2 regions of the Rhizobium atlanticum genome follow, and region 1 is predicted to be linked to the other one. Evidence: riboswitches for the same ligand, from Rfam matches in the RefSeq annotation. Region 1 holds a riboswitch; the other holds the start of a gene.
The links. Region 1 has a riboswitch for FMN ahead of PH551_RS10025 (DMT family transporter). Riboswitches for the same ligand answer to the same signal wherever they lie in the genome.
Positions count from the first base shown of each region.

Region 2: it holds a riboswitch for FMN, as region 1 does, so the genes downstream of both, PH551_RS02125 (6,7-dimethyl-8-ribityllumazine synthase) here and PH551_RS10025 (DMT family transporter) in region 1, are expected to answer to the same signal.

Region 1 is NZ_JAQJCJ010000005.1:238,400-246,002, reverse strand. It holds gene PH551_RS10030 (esterase-like activity of phytase family protein) at 163-2,361, opposite strand; gene PH551_RS10025 (DMT family transporter) at 2,454-3,362, opposite strand; FMN riboswitch at 3,546-3,696, opposite strand; gene hupB (DNA-binding protein HupB) at 3,814-4,089, opposite strand; gene lon (endopeptidase La) at 4,296-6,713, opposite strand; gene clpX (ATP-dependent Clp protease ATP-binding subunit ClpX) at 7,117-7,603, opposite strand, start outside.
Region 2 is NZ_JAQJCJ010000001.1:442,016-449,618, forward strand. It holds gene PH551_RS02115 (DUF1194 domain-containing protein) at 1-51, shown strand, start outside; gene PH551_RS02120 (VOC family protein) at 193-882, opposite strand; gene PH551_RS02125 (6,7-dimethyl-8-ribityllumazine synthase) at 1,029-1,463, opposite strand; FMN riboswitch at 1,543-1,685, opposite strand; gene PH551_RS02130 (SRPBCC family protein) at 2,030-2,476, shown strand; gene PH551_RS02135 (GCG_CRPN prefix-to-repeats domain-containing protein) at 2,651-2,959, shown strand; gene PH551_RS02140 (alpha-amylase family protein) at 3,038-3,262, opposite strand; gene PH551_RS02145 (adenylate/guanylate cyclase domain-containing protein) at 3,505-4,602, shown strand; gene PH551_RS02150 (ABC transporter substrate-binding protein) at 4,731-5,699, shown strand; gene PH551_RS02155 (FecCD family ABC transporter permease) at 5,720-6,724, shown strand; gene PH551_RS02160 (FecCD family ABC transporter permease) at 6,721-7,603, shown strand, end outside.

The DNA.
Region 1 (7,603 bases):
CGCCACCGACCGGGGTCGCGGCACCGGTTTCGACCCGTCCTCCGGACCCCCGCGAGCGGGGCGAAGGGATATGCCGCACGTGCTTCCTTCACCTCGACGTTGCGCTTGGCACGTCCCCTCGCCCCGTTTTAACGGGGAGAGGGTTAGGATGAGGGGCAGCTTTCAGTTCGTGGCACTCAGTTCGACCGTAAAGAACAAGGTCTCGCCGGAAGAGTCGCTCACACCGTCATTATCGGTGACAGCGTAAGGCTTGCCGGAGGCGTCGAAGGTGAAGCCTTCGAGCTTGTCGAGCACATAGCCGTTCGTCACGGTCTTTAGTTCGTCGAGGAAGTCGTGTGCTTCGGTTTTCTTCACGACCGGCAGTTCGGCCCCGAGCTTGGCTGGCTTCAGTTCCGAGATCGCCACCTTGTAAAGCTTCTTCAGCCTGGCGGCGTCGCCGACGAGGTTGTCGCGCTCGATGATGTAAACGTTGTCGCCGTGGGCGGAGATCTCAGACAGGCCGACCCAGCCGCTTTCCGTCTTGTCGAGGGGATAGCGCAAGGCGCCCCATTCCTTTTTCTTCGGATTGTAGGAGACGAGCTTGACGAAGCCCTTCTCGTCGTCACCCCACTCGCGCTGGACGACCATCCACAACGTAGCATCGTCGCCGGTGCCGACAATGGTGACACCCTCGAAGCCGTAGCGAATTTCGTTGGCGGCGAGTTCCCTAGGCAGAGCAATCTCGGCCTTGATGTCGCCCTTGGCATTGACGTTGTAGAGCGCATGCGGGACGAGGCGCTCGCTGTTTCCTTCCGAGGCGAGCCAGAAGGAGCCGTCGGCTGCGACCGCAATGCCTTCGATGTCGAGCTTCTGCGCCGGAGCGCCGTCGCGCTTGACGACGAGGGCGTCGGTGATGACGGCCGGCTTCTTGGTTGCGTCGATCGAGTAGATCGTCGGCTGCGAGCCCAGAACGCTGTCGCTGACGGCGTAGAGCATGCCCGGTTTTCCGGGAACGGCGGCGAGACCCGAAAGGGCTGCGAAACCGATCGGATTGCCGTCCTTCTCGGTGGAGACGATCTGTGGATAAGCTTTTTCGCCTTCCGAGCGCTCGTAGATCATCACGTGCGAGCGCACTCCGCCGTCCTTGCCGAGATCGAGTTCATTTGCGGTCGCGAAGAGATTACGCTGGGGGATAGCGACCCCGCCTTCCGGCGAAATGCCCGACGGCAGAAGCTGCACGAGTTCGGGGTCGGCGCCGGTATCCTTATAGACGCCGACGACCGAGGCGCGCTCGGCAAGCAGGAAGAAATACTGGTCATCGCCGAACTTGGCGGCTTCGAGACCTTCCGGCTCGACGCCCTTCGATCCCGAACGGCTTTCCGGATAATGGCCGATATGGGCGACGGCGCGTTCGAAGGATGCGCCCGATTCGTAGAGGACCTTGCCCGTCTTGTCGAAGATGGTGAAGCCGCGCGAGCCGCCCTGATAGTCGCCTTCATTGGCGACGACGAGGCGGTTGTCGTCCAGCCACTTCACGGCGTCCGGCTCGCGCAGCACGCCCTTCGATTCGCTCGAGAATTTCAGGGCGCCGTCGCGCTTCGTGTCGATGCCGGAGAGATCGACGCTGCCGGCGGTAAAGTGGGTCTTCACCTGAGCCGTGTTGGCGTCGATGATGACGATCTCGTTGTTTTCCTGCAGCGTCAGGGCAATTTCATTCAGGCCGTTGAAAGCGACGAATTCCGGCTCCGGATCTTCAGGGGCAACACCGGCGAGACCATTCAGCGCCACATGCTTGATGGCGCCGCAGTCGACGGTGCCGTTGTTGACCTGGAAAACGGCGAGCTCGCCGGCCGGCATCTGCGGGATCTTGCCGTGATTGACCTCTTCGTCGCGTTCGTTTTCGATCGCGATGGCGCCGAGCGTCTTGTCATTGTTGAGGGCAATCGAATCCGGCTGGCCACCGAGATCGCAGGTGTTCTCGATCTTCTTCGTCGCCACGTCGACGATTGCGAGGCGGCCTGAGGGCTTGGCCTTGCTTTCGGAGGTGTTGACGGCAACCAGCGCCTTGCCGGCGCTCGAGGTAACCGATGTCGGCTCGCCATCCATCATCAGCGCGCCGGCGGCTTTCGGGGCCTTGGCGTCGGTAATGTCGATGAAGCCGATCGCGCCGAGCGGGCTGTCGCTATAGATCAGCGTGTTACCGTCGTCGGTCGCGGTGATGATTTCCGCGGATGTCGGCGAAAGCTTGTCCTTGTCAGCAGGCAGGTTCTGGGCGACCGGGAAGGAGGCGATGCGGTTGAAAACCGGCTCGGCCGCAGCCGGGACGGCACCGGATGCGAGAAGCACAGCAGTGAGCGCTGCCTTGCGCGATAAAATTGTCATGAAATCCCCCAATGTCGAAAGATCGAACAGAGGGGTTTTGCGGGACTGCCATGACAGAGACATGACAGCCCGCGCGTTTTCAGAGGTCGGCGTCAGGCCGGCGGCCTTTCCCGGCGCATCTCGTTTCGCATGATGAAGAGCGACGCTGAAAGAATGAGCGCGGCGCCCAGCCAGAGATAACCGGCCGGCGCGTAACCGAAAAACAGCCAGCCGGCGAGCACGTTCAGCGGCAGCTTCAGATCATCGAATGGCTGGATATAGGCGGCGTCGGCACTGGCATAGGCTAGGGTCAGCAGATATTGCGCCACGACCGTCAGGAGGCCTGCCAGAAGGAAGAGCGCGAGTGTCGTGCCTGTCGGTACGGCGAAGCCCGCCGCAAGTGCCAGACCGCCGTTGATCGGCGTCAGCAGCACCAACAGCCAGACGGTGATGGTCTCTGGCCTCTCGATACCGGTCAGGCTCTTGGTGATAAGCGAGGAGGCACCCCAGAGCAGCGCCGAGAGCACCGGCAGGAGCGCCGCCCAGGTGAAACTATCAGACCATGGCTGGAGGATGATCATCGCGCCAGCAAACCCGACACCAGTCGCTGCCCAGCGGGCCGGGCCGACGCGCTCACCGAGGAACAGGCGGGCGCCGAGGATAATGAAGAAGGGCGAGGTCATGACCAGCGCGATCGCCTGCCAGATCGGCACTGAGGCAAGACCGGAAACCCAGGCCTCGACACCAAGCGCGGCAAAGAGGACGCGCACGACGTGTCGCCAGGGATAGTCCGTACGCATGGCCGAAAGGCCTGATTTGCGCAGGAAGGGCAAGGAGAAGAGGAAGGCGAAGGCATATTGCCAGAAGGCTGCGGAGGCCGGCGGAAAGGCGAGCTTCATGGTCAGCCACTGGGTGACGACGTTGAGCAGCGAGAAGGCGACGCCTCCAAGCACCATGAAAGCAGCGCCGGCAACGGCGCGAGATTGCGAGACTGCAAGCGAATTCTGATTCATGTCTTCCATCCGGAACTACAGCGCCGCGCGTCTTTCCAGACGCGCAAAAGACGCTCTAGCGCTTTTAATTGCTGCATAGTTCATCCTTAAATCGATTCCGATTTAAGGAATTATGCAGGCGATCAACATAAATCAGGACGCTTGAGGCGACGGCGCGCAGAGGCCGGCAGTCCCCTGCCCGATCACGGCCATGCTCATTCTCTTTCTTCCAACTATACCGTCGGCTCCGGAATCGCACCGGATCTGCTGACCCTTCCCCGGCCGAAGCTTGAGAAGGCGCTCGCGGGCTCGGGCCACAGCCCTTACCGCCGGTGGGGACTTTCACCCCGCCCTGAGAACAGCATCGTTCGTAAAACAAGGCGCTGCCTGCGGCAAGCGGCAAAACAAAAGGGGTCCGGCAGCGCCGAACCCCTCGAAATCCTGCTCAGCCGTTCTCGTTTACGACTGGCGGACGATCAAATCAACCGTTGACGGCGTCCTTCAGGCCCTTGCCGGGCGTGAACTTCGGCACGTTGCGGGCTGGAATATCGACTTCAGCGCCGGTCGACGGGTTGCGGCCCTTCGTTGCAGCGCGATGAGAAACGGTGAAGCTGCCGAAACCAGCGAGGCGGATATCGCCCTTGTTCTTGAGTTCGGCCTGGACAACGTCGAAAACCGCGTCAACAGCGGAAGCCGCGTCAGACTTCGTCAGTCCTGCCTTTTCGGCCACTGCGGACACGAGTTCATTCTTGTTCATGTTTCCACCCCTTTCTAAATGGTATGAAACGACTCAAATGTAAGCTAGGCGCAGAATAGGTTTCATCAGGCCCGCCGGGAACCCAAAAGCCCTGCAAATCAAGGAAAAGCAAGCGTCTCCATGACGTTTTCACAAAAAAGGCTGGCGTTTCCGCCAGCCTTTTCGCGTCTTTTGCGCCAATAGGGCACAAATGTGGCAAACGCCACTCAATGAGCGATCGTTGCGCCCGTATCGTCAAGGCCTTCGACCGAGGTGATAACAGGCGTTTCCACCGTGCCATCCCACTCGATCGGCTCCGGCCGGCGGATCAGCGCGTGCTTGATCACCTCGCCCATCCGGGAGACCGGGATGATCTCCATGCTGTTCTTCACGTTGTCCGGAATCTCCGCCAGATCCTTTGCGTTTTCCTCCGGAATCAGCACCTTCTTGATGCCGCCGCGAAGCGCTGCCAGCAGCTTTTCCTTGAGACCGCCGATCGGCAGCACCCGGCCGCGAAGGGTGATTTCACCGGTCATGGCCACATGCTTGTTGACCGGGATGCCGGTCATGATCGAAACGATGGCGGTTGCCATGGCGACACCGGCCGACGGGCCATCCTTCGGCGTCGCACCTTCCGGCACGTGCACGTGGATGTCGTTCTTTTCGAACATCGGCGGTTCGATGCCGAAATCGACAGCGCGCGAGCGGACGTAGGAAGCCGCCGCCGAGATCGATTCCTTCATGACGTCCTTCAGATTGCCGGTAACCGTCATGCGGCCCTTGCCCGGCATCATCACGCCTTCGATGGTCAGCAGCTCGCCGCCGACTTCCGTCCAGGCAAGGCCGGTCACGACGCCGACCTGATCCTCGCCCTCGGCTTCGCCATGGCGGAAGCGCGGGACGCCGAGATAGTCGGCGATGTTGGCGGCCGTCACGTGAACGGACTTCGTCTTGCCCTTGATGATCTCGGTGACCGCCTTGCGGGCGAGCTTCATCAATTCGCGTTCGAAGCTGCGGACACCGGCTTCGCGGGTGTACTGCTGGCTGATCGCCATCAGGGCATCGTCGCTGACCGAGAATTCTTCCGGCTGCAACGCATGTTCCTTGATAGCCTTCGGCAGCAGGTGCCGCTTGGCGATCTCGCGCTTTTCATCTTCGGTGTAGCCGGCGATACGGATGATCTCCATGCGGTCCATCAGCGGTGCAGGGATGTTCAGCGTATTCGCGGTCGTGATGAACATCACATCCGACAGGTCGTATTCGACTTCCAGATAGTGGTCCATGAAGGTCGAGTTCTGCGCCGGATCGAGCACTTCGAGCAGGGCCGAAGACGGATCGCCACGGAAATCCATGCCCATCTTGTCGATTTCGTCGAGCAGGAAGAGCGGGTTGGACTTCTTCGCCTTCTTCATCGACTGGATGACCTTGCCGGGCATCGAGCCGATATAGGTGCGGCGGTGACCGCGGATTTCGGCCTCGTCGCGAACGCCGCCGAGCGCCATGCGAACATACTCACGGCCGGTTGCCTTGGCGATCGACTGGGCGAGCGAGGTCTTGCCGACGCCCGGAGGGCCGACGAGGCAGAGGATCGGGCCCTTGATCTTGGTGGCGCGAGCCTGCACGGCGAGATATTCGACAATGCGTTCCTTGACCTTGTCCAGACCGAAGTGATCGGCCTCGAGGATCTTCTCGGCATTGTTGAGGTCGGCCTTGATCTTCGACTTCTTGCCCCACGGAATGCCGAGCAGCCAATCCAGATAATTGCGCACGACCGTGGCCTCCGCCGACATCGGGCTCATCTGGCGCAGCTTCTTCAGCTCCGCCTCGGCCTTTTCACGGGCCTCCTTGGACAGCTTGGTCTTGGAGATGCGCTCTTCCAGTTCGCTCATCTCGTCACGGCCTTCCTCGCCGTCACCGAGCTCCTTCTGGATCGCCTTCATCTGCTCGTTGAGATAATATTCGCGCTGGGTCTTCTCCATCTGGCGCTTGACGCGCGAGCGGATGCGCTTTTCGACCTGCAGCACCGAGATCTCGCCTTCCATGAAGCCGAGAGCCTTTTCGAGACGCTGCTTGACGCTCGTCGTCTCCAGCATCTCCTGCTTCTCGGTGATCTTGATCGACAGATGCGAGGCGACCGTATCGGCGAGCTTGGAATAGTCGTCGATCTGGCTGGCGGCACCGACCACTTCCGGCGAAATCTTTTTGTTCAGCTTCACATAGCTTTCGAATTCGGAAACGACCGAGCGCGACAAAGCTTCCAGTTCGACCGGATCGTCATGGGGCTCCTCGAGCACATGGCCGAGCGCCTCATAGAAATCCTCACGGCTCGTATAAGTGTCGATCTCGGCGCGGGCGCGGCCTTCGACCAGAACCTTGACGGTGCCGTCAGGCAGCTTCAGCAGCTGCAGCACGTTTGCCACGGTGCCGACATTGTGGATCGCCGAAGGGTCCGGATCATCGTCGCTGGCGTTGATCTGCGTCACCAACATGATCTGCTTGTCCGAGCCCATGACCTCCTCGAGCGCACGGATCGACTTTTCCCGTCCGACAAACAGCGGCACGATCATATGCGGGAAAACCACGATGTCACGCAAAGGCAGAACAGGGTAGGCAGTGCTGCTCGCTACAGACGTTTTCTTCGTCATTTTTTATCCTTTCCATCGTCCCGTTGCCGGGCTCTTTGCACGGCCGCTTGGGATCAGCCGGCACTCTCACTTGGCCTACAAGTGGAGGTTCTCACTATGCTTTTCAAGCCACGCTAACGCCCTCGTTCCCCGGATATGACAGCTTCGTTACAACGGAACACCAGCACTATGAAACGCGTGGCTGGACCGGCGCTTACCACTTCCGACCCGGCTATATACAACGCCAGCAATACACTCACGGAATCACTGCATCATTGCCAAGCATCGCCCCTTGCGCAACATCGGCAAAGGCAAGCTCCAGTTCCCACCGGCAAAATACTAACAGCGCCTCGCATGGTTTTTCAAATAGAAAGGGGCTCGCCCATGGCAAGCCCCTTAAAATAACGGTGCGAAAACCACGAGATTACGCGGAAGCGTTGGCTTTTTCTTCCTGACGATCGGCATAGATGTAGAGCGGACGAGCCGAGCCGCGCACCACCTCCTCCGAGATGACTACCTCGCGCACGCCTTCCAGCGTCGGCAGTTCGAACATCGTGTCGAGCAGGATCTTCTCCATGATCGAACGAAGGCCGCGGGCGCCGGTCTTGCGCACGATCGCCTTGCGGGCGATTTCGCGCAATGCATCCTCGTGGAAGGTGAGTTCCACATCTTCCATCTCGAACAGCCGCTGATACTGCTTGATCAGCGCGTTCTTCGGCTCGGATAGGATCTGGATCAGCGCGTCCTCGTCGAGATCCTCGAGCGTCGCCAAAACCGGCAGACGGCCGATGAACTCGGGAATGAGGCCGAACTTGACCAGATCTTCCGGCTCCAGTTCGCGCAGGACTTCGCCGACGCGGCGGTCGTCCTGAGCCTTGACGGTCGCGCCGAAGCCGATCGAAGTCTTCTCG
Region 2 (7,603 bases), on a different contig from region 1:
TCGGACTGTCTGATCGGCGAGAAGCAGTGGCGGGATATATTCGATCGGTGAGTCGCGACCTGATGAGCCCGGAGAGGGTATGCCGTGTGGTTGTCACATGGCATACCGATAAAGCAAAGAAGAAAGCATCTGCCGCTTGAAGAGCCTCACCTTGAGGTGCCGACGGGCAAGGCGGCTGCTCCGTGCCGCCACCTATAACGGCAGCTGCCTGCCGGTCTGTTCGCTGACCATGTATTCGGCGTACCAGTCCGGCCAGTTCTCGTCGTGTTTGCCGCCATTGCGCTTCTCGTGTTCGCCGTGGGCCTCGGCGGCGCGGCGGAGGGCGGCGGCGAGGTCGCTCGATGTCGAGAAGGCGGTCTCATCGGCGTCGATGCGTCCCGGCAGGCGTGTGGTGACTTCCTGGAACAGCCAGCCGTTGCCATCGGGATCCTTGAACGAGGCGAAGGAACGATAGCTGCGGTGGTCGGGGTCGCGGCCGGCGATGCGCAGGCGCCCGAAGAGATAGGGCTCGTCCTTGCCGGCGTAGACGCCTGAAGCATCGTGGAAGACCTCGCTCACCTCGACGCCGCGGGCGATGAGATCGCGCCTTGCGGCCTCGACGTCGGAGACGATGAGATAGAGGCCTTGGGCGGAGCCGGGAGCGGCGGCGGTGACATTCTTGCCGAAGATGATCGCGCAACCGGAGCCCGGTGGGGTGAACTGGATCACGCGGAAATCGGCATCATTGGCGAAGTCGGCGTCGAGCCTCCAGCCAAGGCTCTCGTAAAAACGTTTGGCGCGGTCGACGTCGGAAACGGGAATGACGACCACTTCGAGCTTGGTGTCGACCGGTCGTGTTTTCATGGATTCGGTTAGGGGTTCACTGCGCATTGCATTGCTCATCTTCAGCTCCCTTGAGGTTTGGACGCATTAAGAATGGCGATACATGTCAGGAGCGAGTGGACCACAGCGCGGGTGGAGCGTCGAATCAATTCTTCAGTCGACATGAAGAAGACGGCGGGCCATCCCGCCGTCTGTTGCGCTAGCTTTTAAGCAGCAAGGGCGGCGCGCGTTTTGCCGATCATCAGAGCGGCGCGCGCAGCCTCACGGCCCTTCTCGACGAAATGAGCGCGGTAGATCTGCGTGTGATGCTCGGTTTCCTGATAGTGATGCGGTGTCAGTGAGACCGACAGCACCGGCACGCCGGTATCCATGCCGGCGCGCATCAGGCCATCGACCACGGCCTGGGCGACGAACTCGTGGCGGTAGATCCCGCCATCGACGACGAAGGCGGCGGCAATGACGGCGGCATAGCGCCCGCTCGCGGCAAGATCGCGCGACAGCAGCGGCATTTCGAAGGCGCCGGGGACGTCGAATACGTCGATCTGTTCGGCGGGAACAAGCTGTTGGAAACCTTCGAGCGCACGGTCGACGATATCGGCGTGCCAGCCGGCTTTGACGAAGGCATAACGGGTGGGTGTCATGGTAATCTCCTTTGGCGTACAGACACATCACCCAAGGCGATCACGAGCATCCGCAGCCAGCCCGGAGGGCAGCAGCAGCGCACGTTCTCTTTCATCCGGACTATGACCGTCGGCTCAGGCATCTCACCTGATCTGCTGACCCTTCCGAGGAAGGCGCTCGCGGGCTCGCAATCGAAACTGCATACCGCCGGTAGGGACTTTCACCCCGCCCTGAGAACGGCGCGGACAATAGGGCCAAGGCGGCGGGCTGGCAATAGGGAAGACGTTTTCGTCGGTGGTGGTCATTTGCCCTTCGCTTTCGCTCAAGGCGTTCGTTGCTGATGCTCCTCACCCCCCTCATCTGCCCTGACGGGCATCTCTCCCCGCTGGGGCGAAGGCGAGCAAGTTGCCTGTCCGCGCTTTCACAAGCGACGTTTCTGAAAGGAGCAAGACGCTACCGGATCCCCCTTCTCCCCCCTTGCGCAGCGTGCGCATCCACCTACATGCTTCCGCTGAGGACATCCATGTCGAAAAGGCATGCTGCTCCGCCTCATTGAGGGGTAGAGCAGCAACCATGGGAGAGAGCGATGCCAGAATCTTTCGTCGTGCGCCGCGAGGCGCATCTTGCGGCGCCGCCGGCGGCGGTGTTTGCACTGATGACCGATCCCGAGAAGATCCTGCGCTGGATGGGGACGGAGGCCGAGGTCGAGCCGGAGCCGGGTGGGCTCTATCTCGTCAACGTCACCGGCGCCCGTTTTGCGCGCGGCTCGTTTCGCGAGGTGGTGCCGGTGCATCGGCTTGCCTACAGCTTCGGCTGGGATGGCAGCGAGGTGGTGCCGCCGGGATCGAGCCTGGTCGAGATCGACCTGATCGAGCAAGGAGGCGGAACGCTTTTGCGGCTCACCCATAGCGGTCTGCCGAGTGCGGAGCAATGCGCCGGTCATGAGGAGGGCTGGGCGCATTATCTCGGCCGGCTCACGGAAGTCGCGGCCGGGCGGGACCCGGGTCCAGATCCTTTTTACGGAAGGACATGAACGGTTTTCGGCAGGCGACGGGATGCTCCCCAAGCGCTTGACGCTGCGGGAAGAACGGTCCGCTGCGGTCAAAAAAAGTGCTGCTTTATCGTCCGCAAACATGAACGCGCAGTTCATCTCCAGTTCAATTTGGCGGTCCTAAGGTGATTGCGGCTGGATGAAATGGAGTTTTCGATGAAGGCACTTTCTATCGCGGCTGCCTTGCTCGCTGGCAGCCTCTCGATTGGCACAGCTCAGGCGATGCCGATCGGGGCAATCAAGGTTGAGAGCACTGTCACAAAGGTCGACTACGCCTGTGGTCGCGGCTGGCATCTGACCCGCTGGGGCGAATGCCGGCGCAACTGGCGCCGCCCGCCGCCTGTAGCTTTCTATGGCGGTCCGCCCCGCTGGGGCTGGGAGCGGCGTCATCGCGATTGGGATGGCCCGCGCTGGCGCTATGAGGGGCGCTGGGACCGCGAACGCCGCTGGCGCGATGACTACTAAAACTTTTTGACAGAGGCAAACGAACGAGGGCCGGTGCGATGTTTCGCCCGGCCTTTATCAGCTGAAATAACGCTGCGCTCAGATGCGGCTGACGAGCCAGTGCTTTCCGTCGATCAGTTCTTCGAGCTCGGCCGGATCCTTGACACCGAACTCGAACCATTCGACGAGTTCCTTCGCCTTCCGTTTGCTTTCTTCGGCTGTAAACTCGATCCCATAACGCGCGCACCAGCGCCGAAGGATCGACGTCAGCAGGGTCATGTCATTCCCGTCCAGCGGGTCTTTCGGCCAGTATGTCGTGCCCATAGCAACCCCTCAATCGCTAATGACAAGTTCGCACATAATCGAATCAATGTCGCGCAATTTAAAGGTGTTTATTGGGTTGTTTTCCACCGTGATGAATGGTTTTCCACAGAGTTGTTGGGAGGTGGGGTTGACAGGGTTGCGGAGGGAATCGGCGGGGGCAAGTGCCGATAGGAAATCCACCACAGGTGTCTGGCTGATGTCCCGGGGTTGCCCGCGTCCTGTTGCAATGCCAATGTTAACTCATGGATCTGCCTTCCTCCATTGCCTGGCTGATTGACGAGGCTGCGGCTTCGCCCGGCCCCGAACGGTTTCTGGCCGAGCTCGGGCGCCGGCTGCTGGCCGACGGCCTGGAGCTTTCCGGCGGCGCGCTGACACTTTCGGTGCCGCATCCGATCATAGCGCGGCGCAGCTGGCTGTGGCGGGCGGAAACCGGAGCCGTCATTGAGGCGCTGGGGTTTGCCGCCGCACCGCAAAGCGATGCCGGGCGCGAATGGCTAGCCGGGCTCGGGCCGGTTTGGGAGGAGAGGATTGGAGCTTCGCGGGACGGCGCCGTGCTCGGCTGGGCGGGCATCGGCAAGGGGGCAGGGGCGGACGAATTTTCTCCTGATGAAGCCGCGCGGCTGCAGGACGTCGCGCGTTTTGCTGCGGCGCCGCTCGCAGTCCTTGCGGCGCGGGAAGCGCAGGCGGCGCTGCTGGAAGCCTACCTCGGCCGGCGCAGTGCGGCTCGCGTTCAGTCGGGTGCGCTCGCCCGGGGCACAGGCGAAACCATTCGCGCCGCTCTTCTCTGCGCCGATTTGCGGGATTTCACCGCGCTTTCCCAAGTGACGGAGCCGCAGGCGATGATATCCGCGCTCGACGCTTATTTCGACCGCGTCGCCGGCGCCGTGCATGCCTTCGGCGGCGAGGTGCTGAAATTCATCGGTGACGGCGTGCTGGCGATCTTTCCCGTCACTGCTGCTTCCGGCAACGGGGCAGGAGCTGATCGAGAGGCCTGTGAGGCGGCGCTTCGGGCTGTCGCCGCCTGCCGCGCCGGCATGGTTCATCTCGATCGGATGCGTGAGGCTGAGGGGCTGGCGCCGCTGCCCTTCGGGGCTGCCCTGCATTTCGGCGAAATCCTCTGGGGCAATATCGGCGCCGCCGACAGGCTTGACTTCACCGCCATCGGCCCGGCGGTCAATCTGGTCAGCCGGCTGGAAGGGCTCTGCAAGCCGCTCGGCCACAGCGTGCTGATCTCAGGCGCCGTGGCGGCGAATACCCGGGCTGCGCTGACGCCGCTCGGCGAGCACGCCCTGCGCGGCATCGCCGAGCCGTGCGCCGTCTTCACTTTGGCTGAGGATTGAGCCTGAGATGGGAACTGTCCGCTTGTGCAAGCAGTGCCGTCCCTTCCCAGAAACTGCGCAAAAGAATCATGATTGTTAAACTCCGCTTTTTTGGCTAAAGCCTCTGCCGGTCAGAGGAGTTTTCAGATATGACTCGATACGCACATAAATTTTTCTCGGCCCTCGGCCTGTCCGCAATGCTCGTGGCAGGGGCCGCGCCGGCCGACGACGGCAAGAAAGTCTCGGTCGTCGACGATCGCGGCGTCACCATCGAAGTTCCGGCACAGCCGAAGCGCCTTGCCTCGATTTCCTATTTCGCAGATGACGTCGCGCTGGCACTCGGCATCAAGCCGGTCGCCAGCACCTATATGACGAAAGGCCGCGAGCCCGAATTCCTGCTGGGCCTGACTTCCGGAATGAAGCAGATCGGCCAGCGCGCTAAGCCCAATCTGGAACTTCTCTCCGAAGCCAAACCGGATCTGATCGTCGCGATCCGCCGCTATACGGTCGGCAATGCGGCGCAGCTTCAAAACATCGCGCCCTACGTCGCCTATAATATGGAACTGCTCGAAGAGAGCTACAGCGAGACCGCCGCCCTTTCCAAGCTGCTCGGCCAGCCCGAACGCGGCGAGCAGCTGAACGCCGAATTCCGCAAGCATCTTGCGGAATTTGCCGCCAAGGCGCCGAAGGGCGTTCACCCGCGCTTCCTGATCATGTGGGGCGGCGCGACACCCTTCGCCTTCCACACGGAAAATACCTCGGCCTCGATCGTCGCCGCGATCGGCGGCGACAATGTTCCGGGGCCGAAAACTCCGGGCGGCGAGTTCGGCATCGACCTCAGCCTCGAAACCATGCTCGAGAAGGATCCGGAGGTCATCTTCGTCTATGATTCCGGCCCGGATCGCCCGCATGAGAGCAACCCGATCTGGTCGCAGCTGTCGGCAGTCAAGAACAACCGCGTCTTCTACGTCGGCGACCAGTGGGTCGAGACCAACGGCCCGATCGCCCGCGAAATCGTGCTGCGCGAGGCTGCGCACTACCTTTACCCCGACACGTTCCCGGCTGTCGATGTCAAGGCCGAGGCTGCCAAGCTGATCCCGGCCGAACTGCAGAACTAAGTCCAAGGAAAAGGCCTGCGATGAGCCCCCGGCAATCATTCCTGGCCATAGGGCTCATTGTCGCCGCCGCGATGCTGGCGGCGATGCTCGGCTTGCTGGTTGGCGCTAAGACGCTTTCGGTCGAGACAGCGCTGCGCGTGCTCCTGGCGCCCGACGGCAAGCTCGAATCTCTCCTCGTCTGGACGCTGCGGCTGCCGCGCAGCCTGGCGGCGGCCGCCGGCGGGGCGGGCCTTGCCGTTTCCGGCTACTTGCTGCAGACGCTGACGCGCAATCCGCTGGCCGATCCCGGCATTACCGGCGTGACATCCGGGGCGGTCGCGCCGATCGTCTGCTGCTTCGTCTTTCTGCCCTGGCTTTCGCCTGCCTATTATCCCTTCATCGGCCTTGCCGGCGGGGTCTTGGCTGCCTCGGTGACATTCTGGGTTTCGCGCGGCGGGCAGGGGCGGCCGCTGCAGCTTGCGCTCGGCGGCGTCAGCGTCTCGCTGTTCTTAAGCGCGATCACCACCTATGTGCTGCTCTTGACCGGGCCGCAATCGGCATCGCTGCTCTTCTGGCTCGCCGGCGGCTTCCAGGGGCGCAGCTGGTCACATGTCCTCTATATGCTGCCCTGGACGATCGCCGGGGTTGCCGGGGCGCTCCTTCTGCGGCGCGTCATCGGCATGTTCATGCTGAGCGATCATGCGGCGGCCGGCATGGGCCTGCAGCTCGGTCTGTGGAAGCCGCTCATCCTCATTCTTGCCGTCATTCCGGTCGCGGGCGTCGCGCCGATCGCCGGGCCGGTCGCCTTCGTCGGCCTTGCCGCTCCCCACATCGCCCGGCTGCTGAAACCCCGCGGCACGGGTTGGGAGATCGGGTTGAGCGCCTCGCTCGGCGCGCTGATCGTGACCGTCGCCGATGTTTTCGCGCGCAGCATCGCCATCCCGCGTGAACTGCCGGTCGGCATCGTCACCGCATTGCTCGGTGGTCCGGTCTTCATCTATCTCGTCCAACGCGGGCGGCTCAGCCTCGCGGGTGAGACGCGATGAGCGCGCCGGCATCGACATCGGCCGGTCAGGCAAGCTTCGGCATGACAGCTGCGCTCGCCGTATTAACAGTCCTCTCAATTGCGGCGACGATCTTTCTCGGCGTCGCCGACATTCCCATGGGGGACGTCGCGGCCGTTCTGAGCGGCGGCGGCTCGGCGGAGGCGCGGCTGATCATTCTGGATATCCGGCTGCCGCGCATCGCCACCGGCATCCTAGCCGGCATTCATTTTTCGCTGGCGGGATATCTCTTGCAGACCATCACCCGCAATCCGCTTGCCGATCCCTCGCTGATGGGCGTGTCGCAGGGAGCGACACTGTCGGTGACGATCTTTCTGCTGTTTACCGTCTATATTTTCGAGCCCGGCTCGAACACGCTGGCCGAACTGCCGGTCGCATGGCTGCCGGCGGCAGGGCTTGCCGGCGGCCTACTCGCCGGCGGCGTCATCTATCTGCTCGCCTTCCGCCTCGGCCTCAGCGCGCTACGCATCACGCTCTGCGGCGTGGCGGTCGGCGCGGTGTTGCATGCGGTGGCGATCGGCCTCATCGCCGGATGGGGATCGGCCCGCATCGAGATCATTCTCGAATGGCTATCCGGCAGCCTTTACGCCCGCAGCTGGGATCACGCGCTCTTCCTGCTGCCCTTCACCATCGCCGGCCTCACCATGCTGCCGGTGATCTACCGGCCGTTGATGCTGCTGCAGTTCGATGCGCCCGTCGCCCGGTCCTTCGGGCTCGGCTATCGCAGGCAGTTCTCGATCGTGCTGATCGTCTCCTGCGCGCTTGCGGCAAGTGCCGTCGGCGCGGTCGGGCCGATCGTCTTCGTCGGCCTCATCGTGCCGCATCTCGCTCGCTTCCTGGCCGGGCGGAATTTTAGGCTGT